Regions from separate parts of the Luteibacter sp. P1_D3 genome, predicted to be linked through region 1. Evidence: riboswitches for the same ligand, from Rfam matches in the RefSeq annotation. Region 1 holds a riboswitch; the other holds the start of a gene.
The links. A riboswitch is a leader RNA that binds a small molecule or an ion and turns the genes downstream of it on or off. The one in region 1 is predicted to bind cobalamin.
Positions count from the first base shown of each region.

Region 2: another riboswitch for cobalamin. It lies ahead of AC1DYM_RS08355 (CoA-acylating methylmalonate-semialdehyde dehydrogenase); the one in region 1 lies ahead of metE (5-methyltetrahydropteroyltriglutamate--homocysteine S-methyltransferase).

Region 1 is NZ_JBFUAT010000002.1:192,407-199,704, forward strand. It holds gene AC1DYM_RS02920 (aldo/keto reductase) at 1-963, shown strand, start outside; gene AC1DYM_RS02925 (MarR family winged helix-turn-helix transcriptional regulator) at 1,065-1,487, shown strand; gene AC1DYM_RS02930 (SDR family NAD(P)-dependent oxidoreductase) at 1,552-2,364, shown strand; gene AC1DYM_RS02935 (glycosyltransferase) at 2,462-3,751, opposite strand; cobalamin riboswitch at 3,843-4,061, shown strand; gene metE (5-methyltetrahydropteroyltriglutamate--homocysteine S-methyltransferase) at 4,258-6,549, shown strand; gene AC1DYM_RS02945 (phosphoinositide-specific phospholipase C-related protein) at 6,749-7,298, shown strand, end outside.
Region 2 is NZ_JBFUAT010000009.1:36,862-44,159, reverse strand. It holds gene AC1DYM_RS08370 (enoyl-CoA hydratase/isomerase family protein) at 1-680, opposite strand, end outside; gene AC1DYM_RS08365 (enoyl-CoA hydratase) at 677-1,471, opposite strand; gene AC1DYM_RS08360 (acyl-CoA dehydrogenase family protein) at 1,468-2,646, opposite strand; gene AC1DYM_RS08355 (CoA-acylating methylmalonate-semialdehyde dehydrogenase) at 2,658-4,181, opposite strand; cobalamin riboswitch at 4,307-4,527, opposite strand; gene AC1DYM_RS08350 (aldo/keto reductase) at 4,568-5,551, opposite strand; gene AC1DYM_RS08345 (LysR family transcriptional regulator) at 5,752-6,648, shown strand; gene AC1DYM_RS08340 (hypothetical protein) at 6,670-6,804, shown strand; gene AC1DYM_RS08335 (PQQ-dependent sugar dehydrogenase) at 6,862-7,298, opposite strand, start outside.

The sequences.
Region 1 (7,298 bases):
GGCCGCACCGGCCTCGACATCTCCCCGCTCGTCCTGGGCTGCATGACCTACGGCGTGCCTGACCGCGGCAACCACGCGTGGACGCTGGACGAGGAAGCGAGCCGCCCGTTCATCCGCAAGGCGCTCGATCTGGGCATCAACTTCTTCGACACCGCGAATGCCTATTCGGACGGTACGTCGGAGGAAATCGTGGGTCGCGCCCTGAAGGACTTCGCGCGGCGCGATGAAGTCGTCATCGCTACGAAGACCTACTTTCACTGGCGCAAGGGGCCGAATGGCGGCGGCCTGTCGCGCAAGGCGATCTTCCATTCCGTTGACGACAGCCTCGCGCGCCTCGGCACGGATTACATCGACCTGCTGCAGATCCACCGCGCGGATCACACCACGCCGGTCGAGGAAACCCTCGAAGCGCTGCACGACCTGGTCAAGGCAGGCAAGGTGCGTTACCTGGGGGCGTCGTCCATGTTCGCCTGGCAGTTCGCGAAGATGATCTACACCTCGCGCCTGCACGGCTGGACCGAGTTCGTCAGCATGCAGGACCACTACAACCTGCTCCAGCGCGAGGAAGAGCGCGAGATGATTCCGTTCTGCGAGGACCAGGGCATCGCGGTGTTGCCGTGGAGCCCGCTGGCACGTGGCCGCCTCACGCGTGACTGGGACCAGAGCAGCATCCGGCAGGAAAGCGATGTGTTCGGCAAGACCCTGTACAACGCCACCGAGGATTCCGATCGCGCGATCGTCGAGGCCGTGAAGAAGGTCGCTGACGAACGTGGCGTACCACGCGCACAGGTCGCCCTGTCCTGGGTCGCCCATCGTTCCGGTGTCACCGCCCCTATCGTCGGCGCATCGAAACCGCATCATCTGGACGATGCCGTGGCGGCGATCGACCTGGTCCTCTCCGACGAAGAAACGGCGACCCTCGAAAAGGCCTACGCGCCCCACCCCGTCGAAGGCTTCGAGTAACCACAACGCCCCGCTGTCCGTAGGAGCCGATTCATCGGCGATCCCGCGGCAGCGGGCCAGAGTGCTTGACATGTGTGTGTATGCACGATCATGATCGCTCCATGACCTCCCGCATCGACCTGTGCAATTGCTTCGCCGCCCGTCAGGCCGCCCGTGCGATCACGCGGACCTACGAGCGGCATCTGGCGCCCTCCGGGCTGACCAGCTCGCAGTTCACCCTGCTGGTGCTGCTGGAAGATCGTCCCGGTATCGGCATGCGTGAGTTGTCTGAAGACATGGTCATGGATCGCACCAGCCTGGTTCGCGCGCTGAAACCCCTGCAGCGCGACGGTCTCGTCGCGGTGGCGCCGTCGGTCGACGACTCACGCCAGAACGTCTACCTGCTCACCCCGGCCGGTCATGCCAAGACCGCGCAGGCCGGTGAGCTTTGGGCGACAGCGCAGGCCGAATACGAAGCAACGTTCGGCAGCGCGACGGCGACCGCCACGCGCGAGACCATGCATCGGATCGGGCAGATGGCCTGAAGCCCTGACACCCCTTTTTTTACCTCAATATGTGCATACGCACGCTTAGACAGGAATTCTCGTGATGACCACCAGCAATCCCGGCACCGCCCTCGTCACCGGCGCGTCCAGCGGCATCGGCGCCGTGTATGCGGACCGTCTCGCCAAGCGCGGCTTCGATCTCATCCTCGTTGCGCGCAGCAAGGAAAAACTCGACGCCCTCGCAAAACACATCACGTCGTCCACCGGCCGCGCGGTGCGTGTTGTGCCTGCCGACCTGACGCGCGACGACGATCTCGGCCGCGTGGAAGCCGTGATCGCCGAGACGGCGGCCTTGAGCCTGCTGGTCAACAACGCCGGTGTCGGCGCCATGGCCCCGATGCTCCAGGCGGACATCGGCAAGATGACCGACCTCATCGCGCTCAACGTCACCGCACCGACGCGCCTTGCCTACAAAGCGGTGCCGGGGCTCGTCGCACGCGGTGGCGGCGCGGTGATCAACATTTCGTCCATCGTGGCGGTCGCTCCCGAGCTGCTCAACGGTGTGTATGGCGGGAGCAAGGCCTTCATGCTCGCGCTCAGCCAGTCGATGCATCACGAGCTTGCCGATAAGGGCATCCAGATTCAGGCGGTATTGCCGGGTGCGACCGCGACCGACTTCTGGCCCGTGGCCGGCACGTCCATCGATAACCTGCCGAAGGAATGGGTGATGAGTGCGGAGGATATGGTCGATGCCTCGCTGGCCGGCTTCGACGCGGGCGAGCTGGTGACGATTCCTGCCGTCGAATCCGCTGCCTTGGTCGACGGGCTCGAAGCGGCGCGACGTGCGCTGTTCCCGGAGTTGTCGAAGTCGGTGCCGGCGTCGCGTTATGGGGTTAAGGCCCAGGTTGCTGCGTAATCGTCAGCACCCATCGCCGATGAATCGGCTCCTACACAGAGCAACCGCCATGTGGGAGCCGCTCCAGCGGCGATGCTCCTTTCCCGCGGCAGCGGGCCTAGTGATACAGACGCCGCGCAATCGCCTGCTCGATCACGTCAGCCGCGACACGCGCACCGTCCTCCACGCGAATCACCGCCGCTGCACGCTGTGCCCGCGCCGCGACACTCTCGTCCATCAAGAGCCCGCGTAGTTTCGCCGCCGCGACATCAGCGCGATAACGCGACGCCGCCAGCACATCCCCCACGCCGAGACGAACGACGCGCGCCGCATTGTCCGGCTGGTCGAAGCCATGCGGCACGACCAGTTCGGGACAGCCTGCGCGCAACGCTTCCTGCGTCGTGCCGATACCGCCGTGATGAATGACCGCCGCCGCGCGTGCGAACAGTGCACCGTGGGGGGCGTACTCCACCGCCACCACGCCATCGGGCAAGACCCCAGGCAGTCGCTCACGCATCTCAGGCGATCCTGTCAGTAGTACCGCGCGTCGACCCAGGGCCGTGGCGACCGCCATGCTCTCGTGGAGGAAGCTCTCCCCCGCATGCACGGCCGCCGAGCCCAGCGTAAAAACCAGGGGCGCGTCGCCGTCGTCCACGAAGCGGCGGAGGTCTGGAGGAAGCGTGTCGGCGAACGGCGCGTAGCGGCAATACCCCGTCACGACGGTGTGAGCCGGCGAATCCGGTGGGGGCCGACCCAACAGCGGCGAGTACATGGCGAGGACGCCATCGCGCGCGTGCTGTCCGCGATGAAAGGGATCGCCCCAGACCGACACCGGGGCCAGCCCGAGCGATTGCCGGAAGTGTCGTACCGCCTTCGTCCAGGGCGAGGTCACCGTCTCGCCGAGGCGCCGCACCCATGCGCCTCGCCGGGGTGACGTACGCAGGAAGCGATCGAGCCAGTCGATGCCCGTGGCGGGGGGATCGAAGGCCGAGAGAAAGACGGCAGGCGACAGCGCGGCCGATAACCAGGCGATCCGCCGGGTCTCACCGAGGATCTGCCCCGCGAAGGCCAGGGTCGAGGTCACGATCGCATCCGCGTCGGCACAAACGGGCGCGAGCGCCTCGTAACTGCTCGCCACATCGGCCGCGGCAAGGTCGCGCACCACGAAGCGCGGACCGCGCCAGGGATGAAAGGCGCGCGCGGCGAAGGCCGCTTTGTCCTCGGGCTCGGCGATCCCGCTGGCAAGCACGTAGTCCAGCCCGGCCGCAGCGACGGCGTCACGATGGATGCCGTGGGCACCAATCGTCACGCGGTAGCCGCGATGACGCAGCTCCCGACCGACGGCGAGGAAGGGAAAGAGATCGCCCTGCGACCCCACCGTCGCCATCACGATATGTCTTCCGGTCATGCGGCGCTCCAGGGGGATGTCGGCTCATGGTCGCCGTCGGGATGTCGAGGCGATGCATCGCCGCCGATTGACTTTGGGCGTCCATACGGCTAATTTTCCGCCCGTCAGCGGTCTTTATCTCTTTATTCGAATAGAAAGATAAAGCTAAGAGGGAAGCCGGTGGGAATCCGGCGCTGCCCCGCAGCGGTATGTGGAGACGAGCCCGTCACAGGCACTGGATCGGTAACGATCCGGGAAGCGACGGGCAAGGCGGCACCGGCACGGTGCCACATCCACGAGCCCGAAGACCTGCCGCCGACCGGAACGAACGCGCCGTCATGGGCGCGAACGCTCCGTCCGACCTGGATCGCCGTCCCGCAAGGGCGGCATCCGGTTCGCCCGCGGGGGCGAAGGTCGACGGCTAGCCCGCATGACGTCCCCTCACCTGCCGTGCCCCGCGTGGCAGGTGCGTAGGCGTCGGCGCCCAGCCGCCCTTCCCTCCTCTTTGCCACGAAGAGGAATCATCCATGCCACACGTAACGTATCCGGGCTTCCCCCGCATCGGCCGGCGCCGCGAACTCAAGCGCGCTCTCGAGAGCCACTGGAAAGGAGACAGCAGCGCCGACGAACTGCTCGCCGTCGCGCGCGACCTGCGCCAGCGCCACTGGAAGCTTGCCCGCGACGCCGGTGCCGACAGCGTCCCGGTGAACGACTTTTCCCTCTACGACCATGTGCTCGATGCGGCCGTGCTGGTCGACGCGATCCCGCCGCGCTACCGCGCACTCGCATCCCGTAACCCGCTCGCGGGCTACTTCGCCATGGCCCGTGGCCACCAGGACGGCGATGTCGACCTGCATGCCCTCGAAATGACCAAGTGGTTCGACACCAACTACCACTACATCGTGCCGGAACTCGAGGCGGGTCAGCGCTTCGCCGCGCGCCCGGACAAGGTCGTCGCCGAATACCGTGAGGCCCTCGCGGCGGATCACGTGGCACGCCCTGTCCTGCTCGGGCCGGTGAGCTTCCTGCGCTTGTCCAAGACCGTCGACGGCAGCGACCCGCTGGCCTTGCTCGACTCGTTGCTGCCTGCCTGGCTCGGTGTCATCGACGCCCTCGCCTACGCGGGTGCCGACTGGGTGCAGGTGGACGAGCCGACCCTCGTGCTCGATCTGGATGCGCCGTGGCGCGAAGCGTTCCGGCGTACCTATGCCGCGGTGGCCGCACACGGTCGCGTACGCATCCTGCTCGCCACTTACTTCGGCGAACTCGGTGCGAATCTCGAGCTCGCCACGTCGCTACCGGTAGCCGGCCTGCACGTGGACCTCGCTCGCGCGCCCGACCAGCTGGACGCCGTACTCGATGCCTTGCCCGCCGACCGCGTGCTTTCCGCCGGCGTGCTCGATGGCCGCAACATCTGGCTGAGCGACCCGTCGACCATCCTCCCCCGCGTGGACCGCCTGCTCGCGCGCCTCGGCGACGACCGCCTCTGGCTGTCGACCTCGTGTTCCCTGCTGCACGTGCCGATCGACGTCTCCGAAGAAAAACACCTCCCCGCGCACCTGGCCGGATGGTTGTCGTTCGCCCGGCAGAAGATCGCCGAACTGCGTCGCTATGCCGACGCCGTCGCCGGTGATGACGCGGCACGGAAGACCCTGGCCCGGCAGCACGAGATCGTCGCCAGCCGCCAGACCTCCGGCGACGTCGTGCGTGCCGACGTCCGCGCCCGCGTACGTCAGCTGACGCCGCAGTTCGGCCAGCGTCGTTCGGCCTTTTCGTTCCGCGCCGACGTGCAGCGCGAGCGTTTCGGCCTGCCCGATCTGCCGACGACGACCATCGGGTCGTTCCCGCAGACCAACGACCTGCGCATCGCGCGCGCCGCGCATCGCTCGGGCAAGCTGGACGACGACGCGTATGCGGCCATTCTTCGTGACGAAGTGCGCCGTGTCGTGCGCTTCCAGGAAGAGGCCGGCATCGATGTACTGGTGCATGGCGAACCCGAGCGCAACGACATGGTCGAGTACTTCGGCGAGCAGCTGGACGGCTACGTCTTCACCTCGCTCGGCTGGGTGCAGAGCTACGGCTCCCGTTGTGTCAAGCCGCCGATCATCTATGGCGATGTCGCGCGTCCCGCACCGATGACGGTCGCGTGGTCAGCGTACGCCCAGTCGCTCACCGATAAGCCCATGAAGGGCATGCTCACCGGACCGGTGACGATGCTGCAGTGGTCCTTCGTACGCGACGACCTCCCCCGCGCCGATGTGTGCCGACAGATCGCCCTGGCGCTGCGAGACGAAGTGCACGATCTGGAGAAGGCTGGCATCGGCATCGTCCAGATCGACGAACCGGCGCTGCGCGAAGGCCTGCCGCTGCGTCGCGCCGACTGGGACGCGTACCTCGCCTGGGCGGTCGATGCCTTCCGCATCACGGCCGGCGGCGTCAGCGATGCGACCCAGGTGCACACCCACATGTGCTACTCGGAGTTCAACGACATCATCGAGGCGGTCGCCGCGATGGACGCGGACGTCATCTCGATCGAGACCAGCCGCTCGCGCATGGAGCTCCTGGACGCCTTCACCCGGTTTCAGTACCCGAACGGCATCGGCCCCGGCGTCTACGATATCCACTCGCCACGCGTCCCGACCGAAGCCGAAATGGCCGACCTCCTGGCCCGGGCCCTCCAGGTCCTGCGTCCCGACCAGCTCTGGGTGAACCCCGACTGCGGCCTGAAGACCCGCGGCTGGCCGGAGGTTTCCGAGGCCCTGAAGAGCATGGTCGAGGTGGCCAGGGCGGCTCGCGAGAGACTGGCCGTGGCGGTCTGACGCCAAGGCGGCTCCCGCTACCTGGAGAGCCGCCTCCGCCGTTGTGGGAGCCGCTTCAGCGGCGATGAGTTTCCCCGCCCGCGTCAGCGCTCACTGACGCGGGCGCAGGGCAAACCCCGCAGCACATCCACCCCATTCCCTGACGGAGCGAAGGTACACAACCTCATAACCTACGGCCTTCCATCGGAAGGAGCGTCACATGAGGAAGAAAGGAATCGCCCTGCTGCTTGCCCTCGCAAGCACGCAGGCTATCGCGGGGGAGCGCCCGTATGTCCACGATCTGGATCGTCGTTTCGACCAGTACACGTGGGTCACTACCCACAATGCGTTCAATACCTGGGTGCCCTCGAGCCAGAGCAGGAGCATCCCCCAGCAGCTTCGCGACGGCGTGCGCGGCTTGTCGCTGGATCTGCACGAGCACCAGGGCAGGGTCAAGGTCTGCCACGGCTCATGCTCTTTTGCCGGCCAGCCGCTAGCCAAGCATCTCAACGACGAGATCGTTCCCTTCCTTCTAGCCCATCGCCAGGCCATCGTCACGATCCATCTGGAGGACTACGTCTCCTCGGCCGCGCTACGCACCGAGTTGGCAAGGGTCCCCCACCTGGGGGGCCTGACCTTCGACCCGGACAGATGGACGACCCCGGGCTGGCCGACGCTTCGACAGATGATCGCGGCGAATCAGCGATTGCTGATCTTCGATCTGAAATCCGAAAACGCCGGTCGATACACGCTTCCCAGCGGCGTGGCGA
Region 2 (7,298 bases), on a different contig from region 1:
TCCGTCCATGCGGCGAGCAACAGCGCGGCATCGAGATCGTCACGACGGTCTGCCGGAAGCTGCACATCGGCGAGACCTGCATGGATGGCGTCGCCGCTGTTCAGTGGTGCGCCGGTCAGTGCGAGGAAGACACCCGCGTGCGCCGGTACGCGATGAAGCAGGAAGCTCCCGCCCACGTCCGGATAGAGGCCGATGGTGATCTCCGGGAAGGCGAGTCGCGCGCGTTCGGTGAGCACGCGATGGCTCGCGCCTGCCATCAGGCCGATACCGCCGCCCATGACGATGCCATGACCCCAGCAGAGGACGGGTTTCGGGAAGGTATGGATCAGGTAGTCGAGCCGGTACTCGACCGAAAAGAAGTCACTGGCATACGCGTTGTCGCGCACGTCGGTGCCGCCGCTTGCCTGGTAGTCGCGCATGGACCGATACAGGCTGTGCAGATCGCCGCCCGCGCAGAATGCCTTCTCGCCCGCGCCTTGCAACACCACCATGGCGATGGCGTCGTCACTGGCCCATGCGCGCAGCCGTTCGTCGAGGAGTCGTGCCATCTCCAGCGAAAGGCCGTTGAGCGTCTTCGCGGCGTTGAGTGTCGCGATGCCGATGCGCTTGCCGTTGTCGGCGACGCGTTCCTCGAACAGCACCGGTGCTTCGGGCGGCGGTGGGAGAGTCGTGTCGCTCATGCGTTCTTCCACGTCGGCGCGCGCTTCTCGAGAAAGGCCAGCACACCTTCTTTCTGGTCCTGGCTATCGAACAGGTCGACGAAGGCTTCGCGCTCGCTGACCAGCGCCGTGGCGTGGCTCTGCGTGCGCGTGGCCTGGACCAGGCGCTTGCAGGCCGCGACGCTGGTCGGGCTCTGCTTGCCGGCCTGAAGTGCCCAGGCGATCGCGCGAGCACGCGATTCGCCCTTCGGTACCACGTCTTCGACCAGTCCGATGCGCTGCGCGGTCGCTGCATCCACCCGCTCGCCGAGCATGATCATCCGTTTGGCCCAACCTTCGCCGACCAGGCGAGCCAGGTTCTGCGTGCCGCCTGCGCAGGGCAGCAGGCCCACGCCGGCTTCGGGCAAGGCCATCTGCGCCTGCTCCTCGGCGATGCGCAGGTCGCAGGCCAGGGCGCACTCGAGGCCGCCACCCATGGCATAGCCGTTGATCGCCGCGATGCTCACGCCCCGGAAGGCGGAGAGGGCTTCGAACGCCTCACCGAAGCGACGTGCCGCTTCGCGGGCCACGGCCTTGTCGCCGTCGGCGAACTGCTTGAGGTCGGCGCCGGCCGAAAAAAACTTCTCGCCCTCGCCCGTGATCACCAGGGCATAGATCTCGCGGTCGGCATCGAGGTCGTGGACGAGGGTACGCAGGGCGACCAGGCTGTCGCGAGTCCAGGCGTTGGCTGGCGCGTTTGAGAGCGTGACGACGGCCACGTGGCCGTCGATCTCCAGCGTAAGCCCGGTATAGCGCGTCGCGGTGTCGCTCATCGCAGTTCCTCTTCGGTATTGAGCAGGTGACGCGCGATGATAACGCGCATGATTTCGTTGGTGCCCTCGAGGATCTGGTGCACGCGGGAGTCACGCAGCAGTCGTTCGATGGGGTACTCGCGGATATAGCCGTAGCCACCGTGGATCTGCAGGGCGTCGTTGCAGATGGCGAAGCCGGCGTCCGTGGCGAAGCGCTTGGCCATCGCGCACCACACGGTCGCGTCGCTGCTGCCGGCCTCGAGCTTGCGTGCGGCCGTGTGTACCATCTGCCGCGCCGCGACCAGCTGTGTCGCCATGTCGGCCAGCTTGAACTGCAGGGCCTGGAACTCGCCGAGCTTCTTGCCGAACTGTTTGCGTTCGCCCATGTAGCGCCGGGCCGCATCCAGCGCGCCCTGGGCGGCGCCTAGCGAACACGCCGCGATATTCAGGCGGCCGCCGTCGAGTCCCTTCATGGCGATCTTGAATCCCTCACCCTCGCTACCCAGCCTATGGTCGGCAGGAATGCGCACACCGTCGAAGCTCACGCTTCGCGTGGGCTGGCTGTGCCAGCCGAGCTTTGCTTCGTTGCGCCCATAGCCGATGCCCTGCAGGTGGGCAGGCACGGCGAACGCGCTGATACCGCGTGCACCACCCTCGGCCGTACGCGCCATCACCACCAGCATGTCCGTCGCACCCGCGCCGGAAATGAACGCCTTGCTGCCACTAAGCACGTACGTGTCGCCATCGCGCTCGGCACGGGTTTTCAGCGCGCCCGCGTCCGAGCCCGCACCCGGCTCGGTGAGACAGTAGGACGCCAGCTTCGAGCCGCTGGCGAGCAGCGGGCCCCAGCTGTCACGTACTGCCGGCGTCGCATGGGCGGTAAGCATCCAGGTGGCCATGTTGTGGATGCTGATGAAGGCGGCCGTCGACGGATCGATGGCGGCGAGTTCCTCGAACACGATCGCCGCATCGAGCCGAGTCAGGCCCGTACCGCCGGCCCGCTCGTCGACATAAAGGCCGCAGAAGCCGAGCTCGCCCGCCTTGCCGATCGCCTCGCGTGGGAATTCACTCTCGGCATCCCAGCGTGCCGCGTGCGGCGCGAGTTCGGCGAGGGCGAACGCCTGCGCTGCATCGCGGAAGGCCAGTTGATCGTCGCTCAGGTCGGTCTGTGGGGGTGGAATCCTTGGGATGTCCATGACCGCGGCCATCACTTGAGACTGATGGTGGTGTTGACGCCGACGTGGAGTGTGTCGTCGTCGAACCAGCGCTGCGTCACCGTCTTGGTCTGGGTGTAGAACATGACGACCTGCTTACCGTACGGCCCAAGGTCGCCCAGCTTCGACGCGCGCGAGCCGGTGAACGAGAACAGCGGCACCGGCACGGGAATCGGTACGTTGATACCGACCTGGCCTACGTCGATGTCTTCCTGGAAGCGTCGCGCGGCGGCGCCGGACTGGGTGAACACCGCCGTGCCGTTGCCGTTCGGATTGGCGTTGACCAGATCGATCGCCTCATCGAGCGAGTCGACGGCCAGGATGACCAGCACGGGCCCGAAAATCTCTTCGTCGTAGATGCGCATGCCCGGCCGCACGCCCGAGAAGATAGTCGGCCCGACGAAGTTCCCCTCTTCAAAGCCAGGCACCGATGGTTTGCGGCCGTCGAGTTCGAGGATGGCACCCTGCTCGACACCCGAGGCGATGAAGGCCTCGACACGTTCGCGCGCCGCGCAGGAAATCAGTGGTCCGACATCGGTACCGGCTGTATGGCCCGCGCCCACCTTCAGCGTCTTCGCCTTGGCCACGAGGTCGGGAATCCAGCTCTGTGCGTCGCCCACAAGGACCGCGGTCGATGCCGCCATGCAGCGTTGGCCTGCCGCGCCGAAGGCCGCACCAGCGAGGGCGTTGAGCGTCTGTTCCTTGTTCGCATCCGGTAGCACGACAGCGTGGTTTTTCGCGCCCATCATGCACTGCACGCGCTTGCCGCTCTGCGAGGCGCGGTGATACACGTGGGTGCCGACGCGCGTGGAACCGACGAAGGAGACGGCCTTGATATCGGCGTGATCGCAGATCGCGTTGACCACGTCTTCACCGCCGTGGATCACGTTGAGAACGCCCTTCGGGATGCCGGCTTCGAGCGCGAGTTCCACCAGCCGCATCGTCACCATCGGATCCTGCTCGGACGGTTTCAACACGAAGGTATTGCCGGTGGCGATCGCCATCGGGAACATCCACAGCGGGATCATGGCGGGAAAATTGAATGGCGTGATGCCGGCGCAGACGCCGATCGGCTGCAGCAGGGTAAAGGTATCGACGCCGCCGGCGACGTTGTTGGCCAGTTCGCCCAGTTGCAGGTTGCCAATGGCGGCAGCGTGCTCGACTACTTCCAGGCCGCGGAACACGTCGCCTTCCGCGTCGGGAAGCGTCTTGCCCTGCTCGGCGCTGAGCAGGGCGGCGAGGTCGCCCATATGTTCGCGAATCAGCTGCTGGTACTTCAGGAAGATGCGCGCGCGTACGCCGATGGGTGTCTTGCGCCAGCTCTTGAACGCCTGCGCGGCCGCGGCGACCGCAGCGTTTACCTCGTCGGCGGTCGCGAACGGCACACGCGCCAGGACCGCCTGCGTCGCGGGATTGACGACGTCGCGCCATTCGGTGGATCGGGATTCGACGAAGGCGCCGTCGATCAGCAATTTAACGGTCGCGACATCGGTCGCCACTGAGTCCAGCTTGTTCATGGTCCTGCTCCGTACGCTCACCCGCGAAAGGGGCGCTGCGGAGCAGACAAGAGGACACGGAGCAGCCGGTGGCCGCGCCGAATCAGCCCGTCCGGTTGCCCGCCGCAACACCCGAGGAGGCGCCCCTGGGGGCACCTGCACAGGCCGGTCTCCGGGCTTGCGAGCGGTGCATGTCGCACCACCCCGACACCTTCCCGCGCATCGCGCAGTGGTTACGTCGTCGGGTGTTCTCGCCTACCGTTGCGGGGGCAGCGCCGGCATGGGATCTTGCGATCCGCACCGGCTTCCCGTTTCACCCTGCTCGCTGCGTATGCAACGACAGGACACCTGTGATCCACCGAGTGTAGCGTGGCGGCGGATGCGCTCAAGCTGCAGTGCGGTAGAACTCAGCGCCCGACGAGGGCTTGCAGGTGCGCGGGGTAGCGCTCGCCTTGCAGCGAAATCTTCGACACCGACGCGTGGATGTCCTGGAGCTCGCTGGCGCTCAGCGCGACGTCGGCGGCACCGAGGTTTTCTTCCAGGCGGTGCAGCTTGGTCGTTCCCGGAATCGGTACGATCCAGGGCTTCTGGTGCAGCAACCACGCCAGTGCGACCTGGGCCGGCGTGACGTTCTTCGCTGCTGCAATGCTGCCGAGCAGGTCGACCAGCGCCTGGTTGGCCTTGCGCGATTCCGCGGTAAAACGCGGCACGCTGTTGCGGAAATCCTTGCTGTCGAAGCTCGTGCCTGCATCGATCTTGCCGGTCAGGAAGCCCTTGCCCAGGGGGCTGAACGGCACGAAGCCGATGCCGAGTTCTTCCAGGGTCGGGATGATCTCCGTTTCCGGTTCGCGCCAGAACAGCGAGTACTCGCTCTGCAGGGCTGCCACCGGCTGAACGGCATGCGCGCGACGAATCGTTTGCGCGCCGGCTTCCGACAGGCCGAAGTGCTTCACCTTGCCCTCGACGATCAGGTCCTTAACCGCACCGGCGACGTCCTCGATCGGTACGGACGGGTCGACACGGTGCTGGTAGAACAGGTCGATGACGTCGGTTCGCAGGCGCTTCAGCGAGGCTTCGGCGACAGCCTTGATGTGTTCGGGGCGGCTGTTGAGCGCGCCCTGCACGCCACCCACGTCGAAGCCGAACTTGGTCGCGATCACCACGTTGTCGCGGAACGGGGCGAGCGCTTCGCCGACGACTTCCTCGTTGGTAAACGGGCCGTAGACCTCGGCAGTATCGAAGAAGGTCACGCCGCGTTCGACGGCGGCCCGGATCAGGGCGATGGCCGCGTCGCGTTCGGTCGCGGGGCCGTAGCCGAAGCTCAGGCCCATGCAGCCGAGGCCGATGGCGGAGACTTCGAGACCGGTGGATCCCAGGGTGCGTGTCTGCATGTCGTTTCCTCGTTGAGATAGCCAATCTAGGGGTCGACCTCGCCCGCGACTACCTGGGCAATGTGGCTTGCTCTCATAGCGAGAATTCATGAATCGGGTGGCCGCGGGCACGGCAGCTGCTTCTGGTGGGCCGTTTGACGGCCTCGAACCAGCCGGAATGCTAAAGTCACGGCATCACTCATGATCAGGCGTCACGTGTCATGCGCAAGGATCTCCACGATCTCGTCGCCTTCCTTGCCGTCGCCCGAGAAGGAAGCTTTACCCGCGCGGCCGCGAAACTGGACACCACCCAGTCGGCCCTGAGCCACACCATTCGCAAACTCGAAGCTCGTCTCGGGGTGCGCCTGCTCGCCCGCACCACGCGCAGCGTGTCGACGACGGAAGCGGGGCAACGACTGGTCACCCGTATTGGCCCGATGTTCGACGATATCGAGACGGAGCTGACGGGTCTGAGTTCTTTCCGCGAGAAACCCGCCGGGGCGATCCGTATCAGCACCTCGGTCCACGCCGTCGAGGCCGTGCTCCAGCCGATGCTGGCGACGTTCCTGCCGCTGTACCCGGATATCCAGGTGGAAGTGTCGGCCAACAACGAACTGGTCGACATCGTTGCCGAACGCTACGACTTCGGTATCCGTCTTGGCGAGCAGGTGGGTAACGGCATGATCGCGGTCCGCGTCGGCCCGGACTTTCGAATGATGGTAGTCGCGGCGCCCTCGTACTTCGACGACCACCCGCGCCCGGCGATGCCGCAGGACCTCACCGCGCACAACTGCATCAACATCCGCTTGCCCACCTACGGCACGTTGTTTCCCTGGGAGTTCGAGAAGGATGGCCGCGAAATCAAGGTTCGCGTCGACGGGCAGCTGACGCTCAACAGCACGGCGCACATCTTGCGCGCGGCGCTGGACGGTCTGGGCCTGGCCTGGGTCCCGGAGGACATGGCTGCCGCGCACATCGAGGCGGGCGAGCTGGTGCCCGTGCTCGAGGACTGGTGCACGCCGTTTCCGGGTTATCACCTCTACTACCCGAACCGGCGGCACACCTCGTCGGCACTGACGCTCTTCGTCGATGCGCTTCGATACCGCGGATTGGCGTAATCTTCGTACCAGGCGCGCAGCATGCGCGACAACCCTGACCGAGGAGGCGTTATGAGCAAGGGCTTGGATTCAAAGAAGAGCGACAAGAAAAAGCCGGCGAAGACCATGAAGGAAAAGAAGGCCGCCAAGGACGAAAAGAAAAAGAACGCCCGCTGATCCGGTCCCCACCGCCGGCATAGCCGGCTCCCACAAGAGCCGGCTCCCACAACCTTGCTATCGGGCCGCCGTGACCCGCCACACGGTATCGCCGACATCGTCGGCGACCAGGATGGCTCCCTCCTTGTCCTGCACGATCCCCACCGGGGCGCCGAACAGCTGCTTCTCGTCCTTCGAGTAGAAGCCACTGACGACGGACACCGGCTTGCCGACCGGCGTGCCGTCCTTGAAAGCGACGAAGACCACTTCGTAGCCGCTCAGCGGCGATCGATCCCAGCTGCCGTGCTCACCGATGAAGGCGCCACCCTGGAAGCTCGCGGGGAGCGCGTTGGTGGCCGACATCAGGAAACCCAGCGGGGCGACATGCGAGCCGATCGCGTAGTCGGGCTTGATCGCCTTGGCGACCATGTCGGGGCGCTGCGGTTTGACGCGGGTGTCCACGTTCTGGCCGTAATAGCTGTAGGGCCAGCCGTAGAAGGCGCCTTCGTGCACCG